4 regions of the Bradyrhizobium sp. UFLA05-89 genome follow, and region 1 is predicted to be linked to each of the others. Evidence: predicted binding sites of a transcription regulator. Region 1 holds the regulator's gene; each other region holds the start of a gene.

What was found. Region 1 encodes LexA, which represses DNA repair genes until DNA is damaged. Its sites were predicted from a motif close to TGTTCNNNNTGTGTTCNG; they were not measured.
Region 2: the regulator LexA is predicted to act here: its motif matches at 2,259-2,276, upstream of uvrA (excinuclease ABC subunit UvrA).
Region 3: the regulator LexA is predicted to act here: its motif matches at 3,202-3,219, upstream of SO139_RS31045 (PA0069 family radical SAM protein).
Region 4: the regulator LexA is predicted to act here: its motif matches at 2,945-2,962, upstream of ruvC (crossover junction endodeoxyribonuclease RuvC).

Annotation. Positions count from the first base shown of each region.
Region 1 is NZ_JBANBA010000029.1:3,558-9,421, forward strand. It holds gene SO139_RS17200 (SEFIR domain-containing protein) at 1-309, opposite strand, end outside; gene SO139_RS17205 (hypothetical protein) at 550-801, opposite strand; partial or broken gene SO139_RS17210 (ComEC/Rec2 family competence protein) at 975-2,351, shown strand; gene SO139_RS17215 (hypothetical protein) at 2,360-2,797, opposite strand; gene lexA (transcriptional repressor LexA) at 3,421-4,119, opposite strand; gene SO139_RS17225 (molybdopterin molybdotransferase MoeA) at 4,295-5,506, opposite strand; gene SO139_RS17230 (hypothetical protein) at 5,734-5,864, shown strand, end outside.
Region 2 is NZ_JBANBA010000070.1:7,976-13,839, reverse strand. It holds gene SO139_RS29405 (single-stranded DNA-binding protein) at 1-92, opposite strand, end outside; gene SO139_RS29400 (outer membrane protein) at 539-1,309, shown strand; gene SO139_RS29395 (outer membrane protein) at 1,546-2,214, shown strand; gene uvrA (excinuclease ABC subunit UvrA) at 2,480-5,455, shown strand; gene SO139_RS29385 (DinB family protein) at 5,622-5,864, shown strand, end outside.
Region 3 is NZ_JBANBA010000076.1:40,515-46,378, forward strand. It holds gene SO139_RS31035 (glycosyltransferase family 39 protein) at 1-976, opposite strand, end outside; gene rnhB (ribonuclease HII) at 1,107-1,937, opposite strand; gene SO139_RS31045 (PA0069 family radical SAM protein) at 2,017-3,180, opposite strand; gene SO139_RS31050 (phosphoketolase family protein) at 3,397-5,799, shown strand.
Region 4 is NZ_JBANBA010000024.1:77,090-82,953, forward strand. It holds gene SO139_RS15415 (methyl-accepting chemotaxis protein) at 83-1,825, opposite strand; gene SO139_RS15420 (YebC/PmpR family DNA-binding transcriptional regulator) at 2,038-2,784, shown strand; gene ruvC (crossover junction endodeoxyribonuclease RuvC) at 2,993-3,520, shown strand; gene ruvA (Holliday junction branch migration protein RuvA) at 3,517-4,134, shown strand; gene SO139_RS15435 (cytidine deaminase) at 4,181-4,600, shown strand; gene ruvB (Holliday junction branch migration DNA helicase RuvB) at 4,597-5,646, shown strand; gene SO139_RS15445 (DUF6869 domain-containing protein) at 5,740-5,864, shown strand, end outside.

The sequences.
Region 1 (5,864 bases):
AAATTTGTCCTGATCAGCCTTGGCGTAGATCTTGGGTGAGATGATTTGCGTCTCGGTGCCGACGCCACCACGCCGGTCGTCGGCGCGTTCCGCATAGAGACGATCCGAAACGATAACGACCTTCTGCACCTCCGGATCGGGGACCATCCTTTCCATGAAGGCGATCGAGTCGTGCCCCTCTTTGAGATCCCACTTGTCCAAAATGGCATCGACGCCGCTTTCACGTAGCTGCGTGGCTAGATCAACCACCCACTGCTGATGTTCGGGCGAAGTCCAGCTATATGAAACGAACACTTTGGGGGCTGACATAAGGGGGCTCCACGAATCAACGCCTGATCGTGGCATGATCGGAACGCACGCAGCATTCTACTGCGGGCATTTTCCGCCTTATTCACGCGACCAGTCGGGCGGAAGCTTCGACTAAATCTGGACCGCAAGCCGGCTAAGGCTTTTCACGGGCCGTGGGTCCAGTGGTCGGGAAGCCCTCGACAGCTGGCGCGGCGCTGGCCGCATGTCTTGAGCAACGTTGTCGATCCCGGTTGGGTGTGCTCAAGGATCGGCGGCCCCGGGGCGCCGGTAGATCTCGCGACGAGACAACGAACCCAGACTTGCCGGGTCGTAAGCGACGAACCGGCCGCCTTGGTCAGCGGTCGTTATTGGCATCATCTTCAGCAGGAGCAGCCGGCCGATGAGCTCCGGCATCGAGGCGGGGATATTCTCCCGTAGCGAACTCAGCCGTTGGCATTCGTGATCGGCAGTATCCGATCCGTGCGTTCCATGGCCGGCAACTTTGTCAGCCATGGTCGGTAGATTCGTTGTGCGGGCCGACATTCCATTATTTCATTTAGGGACTTGAAGGTGTCCGCGAGCTGCTTGCTTCCCATGTGCTTCCCAGCGCCTTCTTATCGGGAAGCTCCTCACTGTAAGTTACTATAGTTTAATGAGAATTTACGCACATCAGCCGGCGTCAGCGCGTGTCCGGCTATCACATGGCGGTCGTCGCCGGCGTCGTGTTCTTTGCGGTACGCGCGCTGCTGGCGCTGATCCCGGGATTTGCAGTGGGCTATCCGATCAAAAAATGGTCCGCTGCGGCAGCACTGGTGGCTGCCGCGTTCTACCTGCTGCTGTCCGGCGCGGAGGTCGCAACACAAAGATCGTTCTTCATGACGGCGGTGGTGCTGATCGCGGTGATGGTCGATCGTCGCGCCATCACTTTCCGCACGCTCGCGGTGGCCGCGATGATCGTGCTCGCTGTCGCGCCGGAGGCGTTGGTGCATCCGAGCTTCCAGATGTCGTTCGCGGCGACGCTTGGTCTCGTCGGGCTGGTGCAGATCGGCATGCCGAACCTGTTGGCCTCGCCCGATCACTCCGTCACTGCGCGCATCGCGCTGTGGGGCGGCCGCGAGCTCGTCATGCTGCTGATGGCCTCGCTGATCGCGGGGCTCGCGACGACGCCCTATGCCGCCTTCCATTTTCATCGCGTCACGCCCTACGGCGTGCTCGCCAATCTCGCGGCGATGCCGGTGGTCTCGGCGCTGGTGATGCCGGCCGGACTTTTGGGGCTGATCGCAGCGCCGTTCGGGCTTGATGGCGTATTCTGGTGGCTGATGGGGATCGGCATCGACTGGATGGTCGTTGTGACGCGCTGGGTCGCGGCGTTGCCTGGCGCCGTCGGCCGCATCACCGCCTTCGGGACCGGCCCGTTGACTGCCGCCAGCATTGGTCTCGTTCTGATGGGCCTGTTGCGCACGCCGCTGCGCTGGGTGGGCGCCGTCGTGCTGACGCTCGCAATCGGTTGGGCGCTGCACGTGCGCCAGCCCGACATCCTGATCGCAGGCGACGGCCACAGCATCGCGGTGCGCGGCAAGGGCGGCCAACTGCACCTGATCCGAACCGGCAAGGACAATTTTCTTCTCAAGGAGTGGCTTGCATCTGATGCTGATCCGCGCGGCGCGACTGATGCGTCGCTCGCCGATGGCGTCTCATGCGACGAAGGCGGTTGCGTGACGCCGCTCGCCGATGGTCGCCTGGTCGCGCTCTCGTTGCGTATCGACGCGCTGGCGGACGATTGCAGCCGCGCCGCGCTGGTGGTGACGGCGAAGCCTGCAGCAGCCGGTTGCGCGGCGATGGTCGTGGATCGCGAGCGTCTGAAGACGCAGGGCGCACTCGCGCTATCGCGCGATGGCGACGGTTTCACGCTGCAAACGGTGAAAGCAAGGAGCGCAAACCGCCCCTGGTCGCCGGCCGGGGCCGGCGATAGCGATTTCGAGCTCAGCCTCGCACCGCGGCCGGCTACTCCACGCAGCAAGGATGCTACGCCATCGGAGGCCGACCTGCAGGCCGAGGATTGAAAGACGCGTCAGCCGATCGGCAGGCGTGTCGTGGGCGTCGTGGTCGTGTGCTGCTCGACGGCGGGCTGCTCTGTCTTCTCGCCGAGCGGCTGCGTCACCGGCAATTGCAGAACCGTGGCACGCTGTCCCTCGACGAGCTGCGTTACCAGCACGTAGTTGCCGTCGGGGAATTCGATCGCATCATGATGACGATCGGGAATGTGCGGATCGACCTTACCGAACTTGCCGACGCGGGAATTGACGGTGCGCGTCCAGATCCAGCGATTGTCGTAGCGGACGTTGTCGGCGAAGGCGAGCTCGGTGCCTGGCAGGAGGCAGACGGCAACCGAGAGATCACGCTCCGACGCAAATCCACGCGTCGAGGTGCCGCGGAAGGTTGTCGTGACGATCGTCTCGCCGACTTGAGCGGGGCGGGTCGCAACGGCATGTAGGCTGTAGTCACACATCGGAGTGCTCCTCATGCGAGATAGCAGGTCCGCGCCCCCCCGGAGGCGCAGGCCTCTACCAGAGTTGGAAGCCTACGAGTGTATCGCGTTTGTGGGCAAATCTGCGGCCCGTCTGCGCATCGCCCGATCACATTATCTTTCCCGGCAAACGAGGAACAAAGCCTCTCGCCGAGACTCTATCTTGGTTCACATCATTCACTCACGCGAGCTTCCATCAGCGCCGGCAGCGGAGTACCCTGAAGAGGGCCAGCTCGCCTGCGGCGCAGGTGCGATCGCATTGTTGGAATTGCGGAATGGCGCGCTGGTTGCCGCCGCGTGCTCTGCCTTTCGGGCGGCGTGGCCTTTCGGGCGGCGTGGTGTTGCGCTGCATCGCTCGCAGGTGCCGATCCCGCGATCAAGGCTGCCGAGATCACGCCTAAAATCACCTGCCGCATGGGTTTTGTCCTCTGCAGCCCGCACAGCGCATTCGCGCCTGCCATGCTTGAGGATTAGCTCTGTGCAGGTGTAGGGATAATCACAGTGGAAGCGACAACGCTATTTTGCTGGAGCGGACGATCCGTCCGCCCGTATCGCCGTGCGATGGCTGGCAATCTGCCGGGCAATCGGTACTTTCTGCTGGGCAATCAGTACTTCCGATACAGCCCGATCAGCTTGCCCTGAATCTTCACCCGGTTCGGCGGCAGGATGCGCACCTCATAGGCGGTGTTGGCGGGCTCCAGCGCGATCGACGCGCCGCGCCGGCGGAAACGCTTGAGCGTCGCTTCCTCGTCGTCGATCAGCGCCACCACGATGTCGCCGGTGTCAGCGGTCTCGTTGCGCTGGATCAGCGCCATGTCGCCATCCAGGATGCCGGCATCGACCATCGAATCGCCGCGCACTTCGAGCGCATAGTGCTCGCCCGAGCCGAGCATGTCCGGAGGCACGCTGATGGTGTGGCTGCGGGTCTGCAACGCCTCGATCGGCGTGCCGGCCGCGATCCGTCCCATCACGGGCACGGCGACCGGACGCTCGCCGTCGTCGACAGACGCGCTGGCGCTCCGCACCTTGCCGAGATTGCCTTCGATGACGCTCGGCGTGAAGCCGCGGCGGCCGGCGCCTGCGGCTTGAAGCTCGGGCAGCTTGATGACCTCGATGGCGCGCGCGCGGTTAGGCAGGCGACGGATGAAGCCGCGCTCTTCCAGCGCGGTGATCAGGCGGTGAATGCCGGACTTCGAGCGCAGATCGAGCGCGTCCTTCATCTCATCGAAGGAGGGCGGCACACCGCTTTCCTTGAGGCGCTCACTGATGAACCGCAGAAGCTCGTATTGTTTGCGCGTTAACATCTCGACCAAATCCCCCGGTTGATGTCGTTCGATTCCGAGACGCCAGATTCAGCAGAAGCCGCTAGATGCTCGAAACAAATCATGAACGGACACTATATGTTCGATATGTGTTCCGCAACCACTTAATTTTGTGTGAACGCGGCGAAGTTCGCATCACGCGCGAATCAGATTGCACTCACAAGGGCAGCCGCAACACCTCGCAAGGCGTGCCTGCTTCGGCCTTTGGCGCGAACGGCGCGCGCACGAGAAGTGCTTGTGCGGTAGCAAGATTCGCAAGCAGCGAGGAGTCCTGGTGGTTGACGGGAACGGCCACCAGCGTGCCGTCCTCGCGCTCCTCGAGCCGTGCGCGCAAATAGTCCTCGCGGACGTCGTTGGGCCCGACGTCGCGCCCGAGCACGGCGCGCTCGCGGCGGTGATGAACGCGCGAGCGGCCAGCAAGCGCGCGAATCAACGGCACCATGAACAGGAAGCCGCAGACATAGGACGAGACCGGATTGCCGGGCAGGCCGATCACCCGCATCGCGCCGAGATGGCCGTGCATCATCGGCTTGCCCGGCCGCATCGCGATCTTCCAGAACGCCATCTCGAAGCCTTCGGCCTGGAGCGCTGGCCTGACCAGATCGTGGTCGCCGACCGACGCACCGCCGGTCGTGATGAGGATGTCGGCGCCGCTCTCGCGGGCCCGGCGGATCCCGGCGGTGGTCGCCGCAACCGTATCGGCGGCAATGCCGAGATCGACCGTTTCGGCGCCCTCGGCCCGCGCCAGCGCGTGCAGGGCGTAGCCGTTGGAGAAGACGATCTGGCCCGCGCCGGGCGTTGCGCCCGGCATCACCAACTCGTCGCCGGTCGCGAGAATCGCGACCCTCGGCCGGCGACGCACGGCAAGCTCCGGATGGTTCATGCCGGCGGCCAGTGAGAGGTCGCGTTCGGTGAGTCTGGCTCCCTGTCGCAGGAGCACGTCGCCCTCGAAGAAATCGACGCCAGCAGGACGGATGTGCCGTCCAGCGATCGCGGCCTCCTTGATCGTGACGCGCCTGCCGTTTGCGACCGTGTCCTCCTGGATTACCACCGCGTCCGCGCCATCGGGCACCACGCCGCCAGTGAAGATCCGCACGGCCTGGCCCGCGCCAACCGCTCCCGCAAATGGCCGGCCGGCCGCGACCTCGCCGATCACGGTGAGCTCTGCGTCCACCGTCGCCGCGTCGGCGGCGCGCACCGCATAGCCATCCATCGCCGACATCGCCTGCGGCGGCTGCGTACGCCGCGCGGCGACATCGCGCGCCAGCACGCGATGGTAGGCCGCATCCAGCGCAACCATCTCCTCGGCCACCGGCTCTACGCCGGCAAGCACTGCGGCAAGCGCGTCGGACACCGGCATCAGGGCCACGGGCAAACTCCTGCTGAGCAAATCGAAGGACAGGTCGCGTTGCGTTCTAGCCGAGTGCAGGCTTCGAGGCAAAAGGGGGCGATCACGAAGGCGGAGATGAATTGTCCCTCCAGCACCGGAACGGCAGGGATGCCCTTTAGGACAATATCGCGCCTTTCCGCTTCCAGCTCAGAATTGCCGCGCGCCATCGCACGCAGGTGCGTCAGGAGACATCCGGGAGAACCCTGATGGCAGAGACTTCAAAGCTATCGGTTGAGAAAGCTCTCGAGAAGCTGCGCGGCGATGAGCCGCCGAAATCGAAGAGCGCAAAGCTGGACGAGGAGATCGAGGCGCTCAAGGAGAAGACGAGCCGCATGCG
Region 2 (5,864 bases), on a different contig from region 1:
TTGGCGATCGGCCGCCCGTCCTGGGTGCGGCGGATTTCCGGATCCTTGCCGAGGTTGCCGACCAGAATGACCTTGTTGATGCTTCCCGCCATCGCCGCTCTCCACTCCAAACTGCGAAATTGCTCGAAAAAGCCGGAGCCGTGCCAAAACCGCTCGCTGCCGCTTGCTGAAGGACCCTATACGCTGGCGGACGTCGCCGAGCCCGCGGTCCCGCAGGTTATCCCCACATATAGCACCTGGGCAGGCAGCGTTCCAGCTTTGTTCCTATGGGCGGCGACCGGATGCGCGCGCAACATGGGGTTGCATACTCGAAAAATCACCGGAACCGCATGGAACTTTTTCGGGTTCCAGCGCGCGCGAAATACCGCTTAACATTCATTAACTTAGGAACCTCCCAGTTCACTCGCGACTGTTGCTTTTTGGAGACGGACTCTACCTCCAAATCAGACTACGCTTGGTGCGACATCAATTCATTGGGCGTCGCGCCTGATTGACCGCTTCGGGGACTAAAGAAGCGGGTACAGCCGGAGGGACAGAAATGAAGAAGATCTTGGTGGGGGTCGTTGGTGCCGTTGCGCTGAGCCTGTCGGCTCCGGCGAGCGCAGCGGATCTCGCGGCGCGTCCATACGTGAAGGCTCCGCCCCCGGCGGTCGCCGCAATCTACGACTGGAGCGGCTTCTACATCGGCATCAACGGCGGCGGCGGCTCGGCCCACAAATGCTGGGACTTCGTGGACAGCACCGGCTTCGTGACTGGCGTCCCCGGCAGTCTCGTGGGTGAAGGCTGCCACAACGCAACCGGCGGCACGGTCGGTGGTCAGATCGGCTATCGCTGGCAGACCAGCCAGTGGGTGTTCGGCTTCGAAGGCCAGGGCAACTGGGCCGACTTCCGGGGCGACAACACCAGCGCCGTCTTCCTGACCGACCGCAACCGTTCGCGCATCGACTCCTTCGGCCTGATCACTGGCCAAATCGGCTATGCCTGGAACAACGTGCTGTTCTATGTGAAGGGCGGCGGTGCGGTTGTCGGCGACAAGTATGACGTCTTCGACGTCCCAAGCGGCGCGCTGCTGGCTTCGGCTCGCGAAACGCGTTGGGGTGGTACAGTCGGCGCCGGCCTGGAATTTGGCTTTGCGCCGAACTGGTCGGTGGGCGTCGAGTACGACCACCTCTTCCTCGGCCACCGCACCATTGGCTTCACAACGCCCGGCGGTTTGTCGTTCGGCAGCGACCGAATCGGCCAGGACGTCGATATGGGCCTCGTCCGCCTGAACTATCGTTGGGGCGGCCCGCTCATCGCGAAGTACTGATCTCCGCCAAAACTATTCTTCTCGAAAAGGCCGGCTAACGCCGGCCTTTTTGCTGCGCGCATGCATTCGGCGAGAATAGGTCAGCTACACTTACACGTTTTGGCGTGGTGTGGCTTCTCGGGTACACAACTATGGGCTTCACTGGTGTAAGCACGACCTCAGTTGGACCAGAGCGTCCGCTGTCCTTCCGCGCACGGAAGGCAAAAACAGAAACTGGGACTGGGATTAAGTTGAAAATGAAGAAGGTTTTGTTGGCTTCGGCCAGTTTGTTCGCACTCAGCGCGTTCGCTCCGGCCATGGCTGCCGATCTGGCGGCCCGCCCCTACACCAAGGCTCCGGTGGCCGCAGCGGCGGTCTATAACTGGACCGGCTTCTACCTCGGTGGCTTCGGCGGCTACGCCTGGGAAAACACCTCCACTGACCCGAAGTTGAAGGGTGGTTTCGCCGGTGGCACGGTCGGCTACAACTGGCAGACCAGCAACATCGTGTTCGGTCTCGAAGCCGATGGCGGCTGGGCTGACGTGAATGCCTCGGCGACCGCACTCGGCGTCACGGTGAGCTCGAAGACCGATGCGCTCGGCACCGTGCGCGGCCGCGTCGGCGTCGCCTTCGATCAGGTCCTGCTCTACGCGACCGGCGGCTACGCCTGGATCGACAACAAGATCAGCGTCTCGGCCCTCGGCGTGACCGTCTCCGACAGCAAGTTCCACTCGGGCTGGACGGTCGGCGCGGGCGTCGAAGCCTTCTTCGCCCCGCAGTGGTCGGTGAAGGGCGAGTACCTCTATCGCAGCCTCGGCAGCGAGAACTATTTCACCGGCACCGTTCCCTCGGGCACGCTCAACCTGCACACGTTCCAGGTCGGCGTGAACTACCACTTCGGTGGCCCGGTGGTTGCGAAGTACTGAGCTTCGCCTGACGCGAATTCTCGACGGAAAGACCGGCCTTGCGCCGGCCTTTTTTTGTTCCGGACGGGCCTTGCGCCCTCGCTACTGCCAAGTGCCGCCAGCGCCACAACAATCCGTTGACGATTCGCAACTCGCACTGGAAATCCGCTCTCGTTCTTCCTACGTTCGCAGCCTACCCAACGGCGTCCATCCCCGGTTCCGGGCGAGGCGCGCCTGAACGCCGGCGCGGCCGCGCAGCGTGGGAATCTCCTTGGGGACCACTGGGATGGACGAAGTGATCAAGGCGAAGCGCCAACAACAGAACGCGGGATCACACCTGCGCGCAATTACGATCCGTGGCGCGCGCGAGCACAACCTCAAGAACATCGACGTCGAGATTCCCCGCGACAAGCTCGTGGTGTTCACCGGGCTGTCTGGCTCCGGAAAATCCTCGCTCGCCTTCGACACCATCTACGCCGAGGGCCAGCGCCGCTATGTCGAGTCGCTGTCGGCCTATGCCCGCCAGTTTCTGGAGATGATGCAGAAGCCGGACGTCGACCAGATCGACGGCCTGTCGCCCGCCATTTCGATCGAGCAGAAGACGACCTCGAAGAACCCGCGCTCAACCGTCGGCACGGTGACTGAGATCTACGACTATATGCGCCTGCTCTGGGCGCGCGTCGGTGTACCCTATTCGCCCGCAACCGGCCTGCCGATCGAGAGCCAGACCGTCTCGCAGATGGTCGACCGCGTGCTGGCGCTGACCGAAGGTACCCGCCTCTATCTGCTCGCCCCGGTCGTGCGCGGCCGCAAGGGCGAGTACAGGAAGGAGCTTGCGGAATGGCTCAAGAAGGGCTTCCAGCGCGTCAAGATCGACGGCAGTTTCTACGAGCTGGCTGAAGCGCCGACGCTCGACAAGAAATTCCCGCACGACATCGACGTCGTCGTCGACCGCATCGTGGTGCGCGCCGATATCGGCCAGCGCCTCGCCGAGAGCTTTGAGACTGCGCTGAAGCTGGCCGAGGGCCTCGCCGTCGTCGAGTTCGCGGACGCACCGGCGGCCGCTCCCACCGAGGAGAAAAAGAAGACCGCCAAGATCCACGACAAGAGCGGGCCAGAGCGCATCCTGTTCTCGGAAAAGTTCGCCTGCCCGGTTTCCGGCTTCACCATCCCCGAGATCGAGCCGCGGCTGTTCTCCTTCAACAACCCCTACGGCGCCTGCCCCGCCTGCGGCGGCCTTGGCGTCGAGCAGCATGTCGACGAAGACCTCGTCATCCCCGACAAGGAGCTCGCGATCGGCAAGGGCGCGATCGCGCCCTGGGCCAAATCGTCGTCCCCCTACTACACGCAGACGCTGACGGCGCTCGGCAAGCACTACAAGTTCACGCTGACAACCAAGTGGAAGGATCTGCCGAAGAAGACGCAGAACGCGATCCTCCATGGCTCGGGCGAAGACGAGATCAAATTCTCCTATGAAGACGGCGTCCGCTCCTACGACACCAAGAAGCCGTTCGAGGGCGTCATCACCAACATCAACCGCCGCTATCGCGAGACCGAGAGCGAGTGGGCGCGCGAGGAGCTGGCGAAGTATTTCCACGACGTCCCCTGCGAGGCCTGCAAGGGCTTTCGGCTCAAGCCGGAGGCGCTCTGCGTCAAGGTCGGCGGCAGGCATATCGGTGAGATCTCCGAGCTCTCGGTGAAGCGCGCCGGCGAATGGTTCGAGGGCGTGCCCGAAGCGCTGAACAAGCAGCAGAACGAAATCGCGGGACGCATCCTCAAGGAAATCCGCGAGCGCCTCACCTTCCTGCTCGACGTCGGCCTCAACTATCTCACCCTCTCCCGCTCCTCCGGCACGCTGTCCGGTGGCGAGAGCCAGCGCATCCGCCTGGCCTCGCAGATCGGCTCGGGGCTGACAGGCGTGCTCTACGTGCTGGACGAGCCGTCGATCGGCCTGCACCAGCGCGATAATGCGCGCCTGCTCGATACGCTCAAGCGCTTGCGCGACCTCGGCAATACCGTGGTCGTGGTCGAGCATGATGAGGACGCCATTCGCCTCGCCGACTACGTCCTCGACATCGGCCCCGGTGCGGGCATGCATGGCGGCCACATCGTCGCCGAAGGCACGCCCGCCGAGATCATGCGCAACCCGAAATCGCTCACCGGCAAGTATCTCACCGGCGAGCTCGAGGTCGAGGTGCCGGAGCGGCGCCCGCCGAACCATCGCCGCACCATCAAGGTGGTGAATGCGCGCGGCAATAACCTCAAGAACGTCACGGCGGAGATTCCGCTCGGCCTGTTCACCTGCGTCACCGGCGTCTCCGGCGGCGGCAAGTCGACGCTCCTCATCGACACGCTCTACCGCGCCATCGCCCGCAAGCTGAACGGCGCCAGCGAAGGCGCAGCTCCACACGACCGCATCGAGGGCCTCGAGCACATCGACAAGATCATCGACATCGACCAGTCGCCGATCGGCCGCACCCCGCGCTCCAACCCCGCGACCTACACCGGCGCCTTCACGCCGATCCGCGAATGGTTCGCCGGCCTTCCCGAAGCGAAGGCACGCGGCTACGAGCCCGGCCGATTCTCGTTCAACGTCAAGGGCGGCCGCTGCGAGGCCTGCCAGGGCGACGGCGTCATCAAGATCGAGATGCACTTCCTGCCCGACGTCTACGTCACCTGCGACGTCTGCAAGGGCAAGCGCTACAACCGCGAGACGCTGGAGGTCCTGTTCAAGGGCAAGAGCATCGCCGACGTGCTCGACATGACCGTCGAGGAAGCCGCCGAGTTCTTCAAGGCGGTACCGCGCGTCCGCGAAACCTTCAATACGCTGCACCGCGTCGGCCTCGACTACATCCATGTCGGCCAGCAGGCCACCACGCTCTCCGGCGGCGAAGCCCAGCGCGTCAAGTTGGCGAAAGAGCTGTCAAAACGCGCCACCGGTCGCACGCTCTACATCCTGGACGAGCCCACGACGGGCCTGCACTTCCACGACGTCAAGAAGCTGCTGGAGGTGCTGCACGAGCTGGTCGCGCAGGGCAATACGGTCGTCGTCATCGAGCACAATCTCGAGGTCATCAAGACGGCCGACTGGGTCATCGATCTCGGCCCCGAAGGCGGCGACGGCGGCGGCGAGATCGTCGCCTGGGGTCCGCCGGAAGACATCGTGAAGGCGCCGCGGAGCTACACAGGGAAATTCCTTGAGCCGGTGCTGAAGAAGGCGGGCAAGCCGAAGCGCAGGAGCACGAGCGAGGCAGCGGAGTAGGCGATTGGACTGCATGCGTTCGCGTCAGATCGGCGTAGACCGGACGAGTGAAGCGACATCCGGGACTATAGAGTCCGTTTTACGGCCCCGCATATCGCTTCGCTCACGCGGACTACTCAATCGCCAGGCCGAGCACTCGTGGCGCTGACTGCATGGGAGAACCGACATGTCCGCCGGGCTCGTCCAAACCTACCGCGCTTTCGCCCACAATAATGCCTGGGCGAACCATCGGCTGCTCACCGCCTGCGCCGCGTTGTCCCAAGCTGACTTCGAAGCCGAACGGACCGGCTTCTTCCCGAGCATTCAACGAACGCTGAACCATATCCATGTCATTGACCTCTTCTATGTAGACGCGCTCGAGGGAGGATGGCTCGGACCGGCTGCCTGGAAGAACGAGATTCCGTATCCT
Region 3 (5,864 bases), on a different contig from region 1:
GCAGTACGAGGCCTGCCCCGCCCGCCACGCTATCGAGCCCGAACAGACCGGAGATCAACACGGTGCCAAGCCCGGGAGCCAGCGCAAAGAAGTAGACGAAGTGACGCCCCAGCGGCTCGACCGACGGCCGGTAGATGATCGGGGCGTCCTCACTCTTGCCGGCGAACCAAGTCGTGTTGAGAAAGGTCAACACCGGGATTGCCACCGCGCCGAGCACGAGGCCGCCGAACAGCCAGGCCGTGTTGATCGCGCTTGCCTTCAAATCCTCAACCTGCGGCAAGGCCGGCATGGACAGCGTCTCGGCACGCAGCAGCCAGATCGCATAAGGCAGCACCAGCACGGCAACGACGACGAGCGCATAGACCGGATCGAGTGCGCGCAGCGTTTTGCGACCGCCTTCGGTCGCGACCGCGAAGATGACGAGCAGCAACAACAGGCCGATGGCAGCCGGCGTCGTCAGCAGCAGCAGCCCGGAAGCGATCGACCAGGCGAACCAGGCATTGCCGCGGCGCTGGCCGACGACTTGCCAGGAGTGCAAGAGGAGCAGCGCCCAGAGCGGTCGCGCCAGCACCATCGGACCGAAGTCGAGCGCGGACGAGGAGAACGCCAGCACGGTCATGGTTAAGAGCACGGCGAGCACCGCCTGCTGGGTGCCGACCACGGCGCGCGCCAGATGATAGAGCGCAATGAAGGTCGCGATCTCGCAGAGCTCGGCCAGCACATAGACGCCGATCATGTGGTTGCCGGCGGCGCGGTAGGCGATGTCGCCGAGCCAGAACGCGAGCGGCGGCCCGAGCCCGGTGCCGACCTGATATTCGCGGCCGAAGGCGAGGAGCGTGGCGAGATTGCCGGGCGGGCTGCGGTATAAGACCAGCGCCACGAACAGCCACATCGCGGCCTGGAGCAGCACCACGATCCACACCACCAGCCGCGGCCGTGCGCGGATCAGCTCGATGACCAGGGAGGTAAACCGCATGCAAGGTCCGAAATGATGCAGCCAACCCGTCCAAGCCGGCGCGTCCATGTTTGATAAAGCGCGCTGCGCGCCGTGGCAACCAACTCCTCTCCCTCTCCCTGTTCTTACGGATAGAGGTGAAAACCCGCTGCTAGAGATTGGCCGAAACGTCGACCTGCACCTCTGCCTCGACCTGCACAACCGCATCATCCACGGCCGTGAACAGGTCGCGTTTCGGTTCGACCGTCCAGGGCATGTGCTTCTCGCGCGCGGCGACCACGGGCGCGAAGAAGCTGCGGTGGTGGATGGATGGACCGAGGCGATCCAACGCATCCAGGTGCTCTGGCACCGCGTAGCCCTTGTGCTGCTCGAAACCGTAGCCCGGACAATCACCCGCCAGCGCGCACATCAGCCGGTCGCGCGTGACTTTGGCGACAATCGAGGCGGCCGCGATCGAGAGCACCAGGCCGTCCCCGCCGATCACCGCCTCGCATTCGCAGGCCGTATCAAGCTTGTCGCGGCCGTCGACGAAGACATGACGAGCCGCCTCGGGCAGCGCCACCACCGCGCGCTTCAGCGCCCAGAGCGAGGCGCGCAATATATTATCGCGGTCGATGCGCGCGGGCGAGGCGACGGCGACCGAGACCTGCGCGGTTGCGCAGATCTTGTCGAACAGCCTTTCGCGCTCCTCGGCCGTCAGGCGCTTGGAATCGTCGATGCCGCGCGGGATCCGGTTCGGGTCGAGAATGACGGCGGCCGCAACCACTGGGCCAGCCAGCGGCCCCCGCCCCGCCTCGTCGCAGCCGGCGACCGGCCAAATGCCGCGCTTGATCAGCGCGCGCTCGCGGCGAAAGCTCGGCGGCGCGATCGCGATGACGCCCTTCGCGGCCTTGGCCGCTCCCTTGGGCTCCTTCGCGGCCGCTTTGGGCTCTTTCTTCGCGGCGTCCTTTGCCGGCTTGCTGGCTGATTTGTCCCGAATCATGGTCGGGATCGTGCGCACGCAGGTCCAGCCAGCGCAACCGGGAACCTCGGATATTCCCGCTATTCAGGCCCGCCTTACCTCAGAACAAGCTGAGCTGCTCGCCGCCGCGCTTGGGCTTGGCGAAGTGATCCGTGCTGAGCTTGGAGCGGCGCTTGTTCAAGCCGAGGCGTTCGCAGGCGATTTCGAAGCGGCGGCCGATGGTCCAGGCCATGGGACCCGTGCCCTTCATCCGCTCGCCCCATTTCGAGTCGTAGTCGCGGCCGCCGCGCATGTCGCGGATCAGGGTGAAGACGTGGCGATAGCGGTCGGGATAGTTCGCCATCAGCCATTCGCGGAACAGGTCGCGCACCTCGAGCGGCAGCCGCAGCAGCACGTAGGAAGCCTCCTTGACGCCGGCATGCGCGGCCGCATCGAGGATGCGCTCGATCTCGGAGTCGTTCAGCGCGGGGATCACAGGCGCGACCATCACGGTGGTCGGGATACCGGCCTCGCCAAGCTGCTTGAGCGCCTCCAGGCGCTTGGGCGGCGTCGAGGCGCGCGGTTCCATGGTGCGCGCCAGCTTCGGATCGAGTGTGGTGACCGAGATCGCGACCTTGGCGAGGTTCCGCTTGGCCATGCGCGACAGGATGTCGATGTCGCGCGTCACCAGCGCCGATTTCGTCACGATGCCGACGGGATGGCCCGCACGCTCAAGCACCTCGAGAATGCCGCGCATGATGTTTCGCTCGCGCTCGATCGGCTGATACGGATCGGTGTTGGTGCCGATCGCGATCATCCGCGGCTCGTAGCCGGTCGCGGCGAGTTCCTTCTCCAGGAGCGCCGGCGCCTCGGGCTTGGCGAACAGCTTCGACTCGAAGTCGAGCCCTGGCGAGAGGCCGAGATAGGCGTGGGTCGGCCGCGCGAAGCAGTAGACGCAGCCGTGCTCGCAGCCGCGGTAGGGATTGATGGAACGGTCAAAGCCGATGTCGGGCGAGTCGTTGCGTGTGATCACCTTGCGTGAGGTGTCGACCGCCACCGTGGTCTTGAACGGCGGCAGCTCCTCCAGGCTCTGCCAACCGTCATCGAAGGCGACGCGCGCCTCGGCCTCATAGCGGCCGCTGGCGTTGGACTGGGCGCCCCGTCCGCGCCTGCGCTCCCGGTCGATCGCGACCGCAAGTTCAGGAAACGCGGAAGGCGCACCCGCCGGCTCGGAGGGCGCCGTGACCGGCGGGTGCCTGAGGGCATGAGAGGATGCTCGACTCATGCAGGCAAGATAGCATCCAAACGGAACAAATCAAGAACACAAACGTAAAAACCGTAAAACAACCCCATGCAAAGTAACCGCCCAAACTTCCCGCACCGAATTTTGACCTCGCGCAAGGGTTGCCGGCCGCATTGCCGTTTGATGCCGCCAGTACAAACGGGATCGATCGCACTGGAACCGGGTTGGTGACGGTCGCCGCAACAAGGTCAGCTCATCATGACGAGCCAACAACAAGCGCGCGCCAGCACAGGCGATCTCGACCTGCTCGATCGCTACTGGCGCGCCGCGAACTACTTATCCGTCGGGCAAATCTACCTTTTAGACAATCCGCTGCTGCGTGAGCCGCTCCGCCCCGAGCACATCAAGCCGCGCCTGCTCGGCCATTGGGGTACGACGCCCGGGCTGAACTTCATTTATGCCCATCTCAACCGAGCGATCCGCACGCTTGATCTCAGCGTGCTCTATATCTGCGGCCCCGGCCATGGCGGCCCGGGCATGGTCGCCAACACTTATCTCGAAGGCAGCTATAGCGAAATCTATCCGGACATCGGGCGCGATGCGGACGGATTGCGCAAGCTGTTCAGGCAGTTCTCCTTCCCCGGTGGCATTCCAAGTCACGCGGCGCCGGAGACGCCGGGTTCGATTCACGAAGGCGGCGAGCTCGGCTACGCGCTGGTGCATGCCTATGGCGCCGCGTTCGACAATCCCGACCTGATCGTCGCCTGCGTCGTCGGCGACGGCGAAGCCGAGACAGGACCGCTCGCCGCGTCCTGGCATTCCAACAAGTTCGTCAATCCCGCGCATGACGGCGCGGTGCTGCCGATCCTGCATCTCAACGGCTACAAGATCGCCAACCCCACCGTGCTCGGACGGATGCGCGACGAGGAGATCCGCCATCTCTTCCGTGGGCTGGGCCACGAGCCGCTGTTCGTCGAGGGCGACGATCCCAAAACGATGCACCGGATCATGGCCGATGCGCTTGACGTGGCTCTCGCCAGCATCCGCTCCATCCAGCAGCACGCGCGCGAGGCACAGACGACGATCGAGCGGCCGCGCTGGCCGATGATCGTGCTGCGCTCACCGAAGGGCTGGACCGGTCCCAAGGAGGTCGACGGGCTGAAAGTCGAGGGTTTCTGGCGCGCCCATCAGGTGCCAGTCGCCAATTGCCGCGAAAATCCCGCGCATCTGAAAGTGCTCGAAGGCTGGATGAAGAGCTATGCGCCGGAGGAGCTGTTCGACCACAACGGCACGCTTGTTCCCGAGTTGCAGGCGCTCGCTCCGACCGGCGACCGCCGCATGGGCGCCAATCCGCACGGCAATGGCGGGCTGTTGAAGCACGAGCTGAAGCTACCCGATTTTCGCAGCTTCGCCGTCGAGGTGAAGCAGCCGGGCAAGGCGGTCGCGGAGGCGACGCGCGAGCTCGGCAAGTTCCTGCGCGACGTGGTCAGACTGAACGGGGTTGCGCGCAATTTCCGTATCATGGGTCCGGATGAGACCGCGTCGAACCGGCTCGACGCCGTGTTCGAAGCAACCGAACGCGTATGGATGGAACCGACCGAACCTTACGACGTGCACCTCGCCCAGGATGGCCGCGTCATGGAGGTTTTGAGCGAGCATCTCTGCCAGGGCTGGCTTGAAGGCTATCTGCTCACTGGACGCCACGGCTTCTTCTCCTGCTACGAGGCCTTCATCCACATCGTTGACTCCATGTTCAACCAGCACGCCAAATGGCTGAAGGTGTCGCGCGAGCTGACATGGCGGCGGCCGATCGCCTCCCTCAATTATCTCCTGACCTCACATGTCTGGCGCCAGGACCACAATGGCTTCAGCCATCAGGATCCCGGCTTCGTCGATCTCGTCACCAACAAGAAAGCGGACATCGTCCGCGTTTATTTCCCGCCGGACGCCAACACGCTGCTGTGGGTGGCCGATCACTGCCTCCGCACCTACAACCGCATCAACGTCATCGTCGCAGGCAAGCAACCCGCGCCGCAATGGCTCAGCATGCAGGATGCGGCCACACATTGCGATGCCGGCATCGGCATCTGGACCTGGGCCGGCACGGAAAGCGCCGAGCGCGAGCCCGACGTCGTGATGGCCTGCGCCGGCGACGTGCCGACATTGGAAACGCTCGCTGCCGTCGATCACTTGCGCAAGGCGCTGCCCGACCTAAAGATCCGCGTCGTCAACGTCGTCGACCTCATGACATTGCAACCGAAGGAACAGCATCCGCACGGCCTTTCCGACCGCGATTTCGACTCGCTGTTCACGCGCAACAAGCCGGTGATCTTCGCCTACCACGGCTACCCCTATCTCATTCATCGCCTGACCTACAGCCGCACCAACCATGCCGGCATGCATGTGCGCGGCTTTGAAGAGGAAGGCACCACGACCACGCCGTTCGACATGGTCGTGCTCAACGAGCTCGACCGCTATCACCTGGCGATCGAGGCGATCGAGCGTGTGCCCGGGCTCGCGACGAAAGCGGCGCATGTGAAACAGCAGTTCCGCGATGCCCTGCTCAAGCATTCGCGTTACGTGCGCGAGCACGGCGAGGACATGCCGGAGATACGGGATTGGGTCTGGCCGATCAGCGCAGGCGGAACGACGCGGGCTTAATCTTACTGAGTCAGAAATCCACGGACCAAGCTGGGTGAGAATCGCATATTGAAGGAGGTTCAACT
Region 4 (5,864 bases), on a different contig from region 1:
CAGGGTGAATTGTCATCGCGCTTCAGGTCTTTGCTCGTGCACGGTCTTTTCGGAAGCGCTCCGTACTTTCCGGGATCATGCTTTAAAGTTTGTAGGCGGTCCGGAACCCGCCCCAGTGTCGGCCCTGCACGCGGATCGGCACGTCGATCTCGCGCATCATCACCGTGTTGCCGTTGCCCATGTCGCGCGCGTAGCTCTGCACCAGATAGGAGCGCAGATTGCGCGCCGCAGCGAGGCCCGCGGGGTCGTTGAAGATGCGCCGGTTGCGACTGTTTGCCGTGTTCCAGGCGACATCGCCCGGGCACTGCGGATGCGAATAGATCTTGTTGTGCACCGGCAGGAAGCCGTTGCGGTCGACCATGGCGCAGAACGCCATGCGTGGATCCTTCGCCAGGAATGCTTCCTGGAAGGAGGGGAGGGCGCGGTCGGCCCAGTCGAGATATCTTGTGCGGTACTGCTGCGGATTGGTGCCTGATATTTCCGCGTAGTCGGTGTCGAAGAGATCGTCGAGCCTGACCTCGCCGCGCGCGACCGCCTGCTCGAAGATCCTCGTCAGCGCAGCGCCCGCTTCCATTGCGCGGGTCACGAACTCGGTGTTCTCTTCGTGGATCGACCAGAGCTTGTCCTCGATCTTTTCGCGCAGCTCGGCATTCGGCGCCTGGAACTGCGCCCGCGCGCCGGCCTTGGACTGCTCGGCGACGCGCAGGCGGCAGGCGCCGATATCCTGGAGCAGGCCGTCGATGGTCTCGTGCACCGAAAGCCTCGCTGCGTCCGCGCCGCCGATCAGGACGCCGTCCATCGCAATCTCGTAGACCGGCATCAATGCGCGGCCACCCCTGATCTCGAGCTTGAGATGGCAGGGCAGGCGCTCGGTCTTGCGGCGGTCGTCGCCGTCACTCTGCCTGAGCAGCACCGTGCAGCGCGATTTCAGCTTCTGCGCGAACGTCGTGACCGCCTTGCCGGCGCTGGAGACGCTTTCGCCATGCGCTTCCGCCGCCTTGGTGGCGGCATCGATCTCGGCGGCGCTGTCGCCGACGGATACGATGAATTGGGATGCGGTCGCGGCGTTGCCGGAGACTTCGCTGGTGGTCGCGGTCTGCTCGGCGACGGCGCCGTTGACGGTGTCGAACACCGGGCGGATCGCCTCGATCGCCTGCGAGATGCGGTGCACGGCTTCCGCCGAGCCTTCTGCATCCTTTTGCAGCGCTTCGATCTTCCTGGTGATCTCGTCGGTCGCGCTCTGGGTCTGCACCGCGAGCGCCTTCACCTCGGTCGCAACAACGGCAAAGCCTTTGCCGGCAGCGCCGGCGCGCGCCGCCTCGATGGTCGAGTTCAGCGCGAGCAGCGTGGTCTGGCGCGCGATCTGCGCGATCAGGTTGACGACGTTGCCGATCGCGGCGGAGGATTCGCGCAGGCGGTCGACATTGGCGCGGGCTTCCTGCGCGGCGGCGCTGGCAGCATCCGCAAGCTTGCCGGCCTCGCGGACCTGGGCGCCGATGCCCCGCGCGGACTGGGTGAATTTGTCGGCCGCGGTGGCAAAGGTGGTGGCGGTCGATTGCGCGGCGCTGCTGCGCCCCGTGAGCGCATCGGTGCGTTCGCGGATCGTCGCGAGCGTGTTGGCGGTCGCTTCCGCCCCGCCGGCGACCGATTGGGCGGCGCGCTCGAGCTGGCGGATCATCGCGCCGAGCTCGAGTTCCAGAAGCTCAAGAATTTCCTTGGCCGAATCGCCTTCCGGCGCAGCAACGGGCTCGGCCACGGCCTGGGTCACCTGCGGCGCTGCCGCGGCCTGTTCCGGCAGACGCTTCCGAAGGAATCCGAAGGCCATCAGGTTGCTCTTGTCGGGGGACGGGATGTGGATATTTTCACATCCCGAAATGAAGTCAGGGTTAACAGGTGCCTGATGGCGCGGCATCTGGCCCTACGATGCTACCTTCAAGTATACTCTTTCATTCCAGGGGGCTCGCGGCCTATAAGGCCCGCGCTTCGATCCCTTACATTGCCCCTGACCTTGGCTGACGATTCCTCGAGAGACCACGCATGGCCGGACATTCCCAATTCAAGAACATCATGCACCGCAAGGGGCGGCAGGATGCGCAGAAGTCGAAGCTCTTCGGCAAGCTCGCTCGCGAAATCACCGTCGCGGCCAAGCTCGGCACGCCGGATCCCAACATGAATCCGCGCCTGCGCGCGGCCGTGATCGCGGCGCGCCAGGAGAACATGCCGAAGGACAATATCGAACGCGCCATCAAGAAGGCGCTCGGCAGCGACGGCGAGAACTATGACGAGATCCGCTACGAGGGCTATGGCCCCGGCGGCGTCGCCGTCATCGTCGAGGCGCTGACCGACAACCGCAATCGCGCGGCCTCCGACATCCGCTCCTTCTTCACCAAATCCGGCGGAAATCTCGGCGAAACCGGCTCGGTGTCCTTCATGTTCGACCGCACCGGCATCATCGAATATGACCGCAGCGTCGCGTCAGATGACGCGGTGCTCGATGCCGCGATCGAGGCCGGCGCCGACGACGTGATCTCGAGCGAGAACGGCCACGAGATCTACGCCTCGACCGAAAGCTACCGCGATGTGGCCAAGGCGCTCGAGGCGAAGTTCGGCGAGCCGCGCAAGGCCGCGTTGATCTGGAAGCCGCAGAACACGGTCGCCGTCGATGACGAGACCGGCGAGAAGCTGCTCAAGTTGATGGACCTGCTCAACGAGCACGACGACGTCCAGAACGTCTACGCCAATTTCGAGGTGTCGGACGCGCTGATCGCGAAGATGGGCGGCTGAGGTCGTCTCGTGTCCCGGACGCGACGCGGCGTGAAACGCTGCGGCGCAGAGCCGGGACCCACGCTTCCCGTGCCGATGAGGGATGGGCCGCGGTTCAGCAGCGCATCACTGCGTGCTGCGCTGCGCCCGGGGCACGAGAGCTTAGTTCCCCTGTTACTTCCGTTCCGTTTCTGTTTCCCTCCCTCCGGCCAGCCGCTATCACTGGCCCATGACCGCGCCCCCGATTCGCCAGCCCGTCCGAATCATCGGCATCGACCCCGGCCTGCGCCGCACCGGCTGGGGCGTGATCGAGGCCGAGGGCAATCGCCTCGTCTATGTCGCCTGCGGCTCGGTGGAACCGCCGGACGGGCTACCGCTGTCGAGCCGGCTGCTCGCGATCCACGAGGGGCTCGCTGCCGTGCTCTCCAACCACAAGCCGATGGAAGCCGCGGTCGAGCAGACTTTCGTCAACAAGGACGGCGTCGCGACGCTGAAGCTCGGCCAGGCCCGCGGCGTTGCCATGCTGGCGCCCGCGATGTTCGGCATCACGGTGGCCGAATACGCGCCCAACCAGGTCAAGAAGACCGTGGTCGGCGCCGGTCATGCCGACAAGAACCAGATCGCGGTGATGCTGAAGATCCTGCTGCCCAAGGCCGAGCCGCCGTCGGCGGACGCCGCCGACGCCCTCGCCATCGCCATTACCCACGCCCATCACCGGCAGAGTGCCGCCCTGCGCTTGAAGGTGGTCGGGTTATGATCGGCAAGCTCAAGGGCCTGATCGATTCCTACGGCGAGGATTTCGTTATCCTTGACGTCGGCGGCGTCGGCTACCAGGTGCATTGCTCGACGCGCACGCTGCAGCATCTGCCCTCGCCCGGCGAAGCCGCCGTGCTCTCGATCGAAACTTACGTCCGCGAGGATCAGATCAAACTGTTCGGCTTCCGCTCCGACCAGGAGCGCGAATGGTTTCGCCTGCTCCAGACCGTGCAGGGCGTCGGTGCCAAGGTTGCTCTCGCCGTGCTCGGCACGCTGTCGCCGGCTGACCTCGCGAACGCGATCGCGCTGCGCGACAAGGCCGCGGTGTCGCGCACGCCCGGCGTCGGTCCCAAGGTCGCCGAGCGCATCGTCACCGAATTGAAGGACAAGGCGCCGGCATTCGCCAATGTCGATCCGCACGTCGTGCACCTCGCCGGCGCCGTCGACGACCAGCGCGCCCCGCGACCCGTCGCGGACGCGATCTCCGCGCTGGTCAATCTCGGCTACGGCCAGCCGCAGGCGGCAGCCGCCATTGCCACGGCGTCACGCAATGCCGGCGAGAATGCGGAAACCGCGCAGCTCATTCGCCTGGGTCTGAAAGAATTGTCAAAATAGACTATCCTGCGCGGCCGTTGACTGACGAAGGAATGTATTTCCCACCATGCTGAGCAATAAAGACAAGGAACTCATTGCCGCCGCGACCAAGGCGATCAGCCAGCGCTATCGCAACAAATGGCAGGAGGTGGGGGCTGCGATGCGCACCCGCGATGGCCGCATCGTCACGGGCGTGAACATCGACGCCTATATCGGCCGCAACGCGGTCTGCGCGGAGGCGATCGCGATCGGACGCGCCATTACGGAGACGGGCGATCACGGCATCGAGACCATCGTCGCGGTGCGTCATCCGAAGCCAGGCGAACCCGGCGATATCGCCGTCGTCTCGCCCTGCGGCATCTGCCGCGAGTTGATCCATGACTATGACGCCAAGGCGCGGGTCATCGTTCCCGACAACGGCCGCGAGCCGAAGGTTGCGAGCATCGGCGAGCTGTTGCCGAACAAGTACCGGCGAGGCAACGAGTGAACACGCCCTCCCGCATCGTCACGCCCGAGCGCCGCAGCGACGATGTCGGCGACACGGCGCTGCGTCCGCAGTCGCTCACCGAGTTCGTCGGCCAGCAGCAGGCGCGCAAGAACCTCTCCATCTTCATCGAGGCTGCGCGCAAGCGCGGCGAGGCGCTGGATCACGTGTTGTTCGTGGGGCCCCCCGGCCTCGGCAAAACCACGCTGGCGCAGATCGTGGCGCGCGAGCTCGGCGTCGGCTTTCGCGCCACATCGGGCCCCGTGATCGCCAAGGCCGGCGATCTCGCCGCGCTTCTGACCAATCTGGAAGAACGCGACGTGCTCTTCATCGACGAGATCCATCGCCTGAGCCCCGCAGTGGAAGAGGTGCTCTATCCCGCGATGGAGGATTTCCAGCTCGACCTCATCATCGGCGAGGGCCCGGCGGCGCGCTCGGTCAAGATCGAGCTCGCAAAGTTCACCCTCGTCGGCGCGACGACGCGTGCCGGCCTTCTCACCAATCCGCTGCGCGATCGTTTCGGCATTCCGATCCGGCTGAACTTCTATACGGTCGAGGAGCTGGAAGGTATCGTCAGCCGCGGTGCGCGCGTGCTCAATGTCGGCATGAGCCCGGATGGCGCCAACGAGATCGCGCGCCGCGCCCGCGGCACGCCGCGCATCGCCGGCCGGCTGCTCAGGCGGGTGCGCGATTTCGCTTCGGCTGCGAACGCCGATACCATTGATCGCGAGATCGCCGACCATGCGCTGAGCGCGCTCGAGGTCGATGCCGCGGGCCTGGACGCCATGGACCGGCGCTACCTCTCGACGATCGCGCTGAACTATGGCGGCGGCCCGGTCGGCGTCGAGACCATGGCGGCCGCGCTGTCCGAGCCGCGCGACGCGATCGAGGACATCATCGAGCCCTATCTGATCCAGTGCGGCTATCTCCAGCGCACCCCGCGCGGCCGTCTCCTCACCACGCACGCCTTCCGCCATCTCGGCCTTGCTGAGCCCTCGCGCGATACGGCACAGTTCGGCTTGTTCGGCACGGACGAGAGCGACGACTAGAGCGACGTTGAACCCACCTGTTTTGTGCTCCCACTAATGCGGACCCGCGGCGATCGGGGGCGCCGTTACTGCACATTGGCTGGAGTGGGAAGAATGGGGCTGAGTGAGCACGCAACACTGCTTGAAACCATCGCGTCCGCACCGCAACTGCGGACGCCTGACGAGACTGAAGCGCTTCTCGATCCGATGCCGCTGGCCGAGCTGGCCTCGATGTGGTG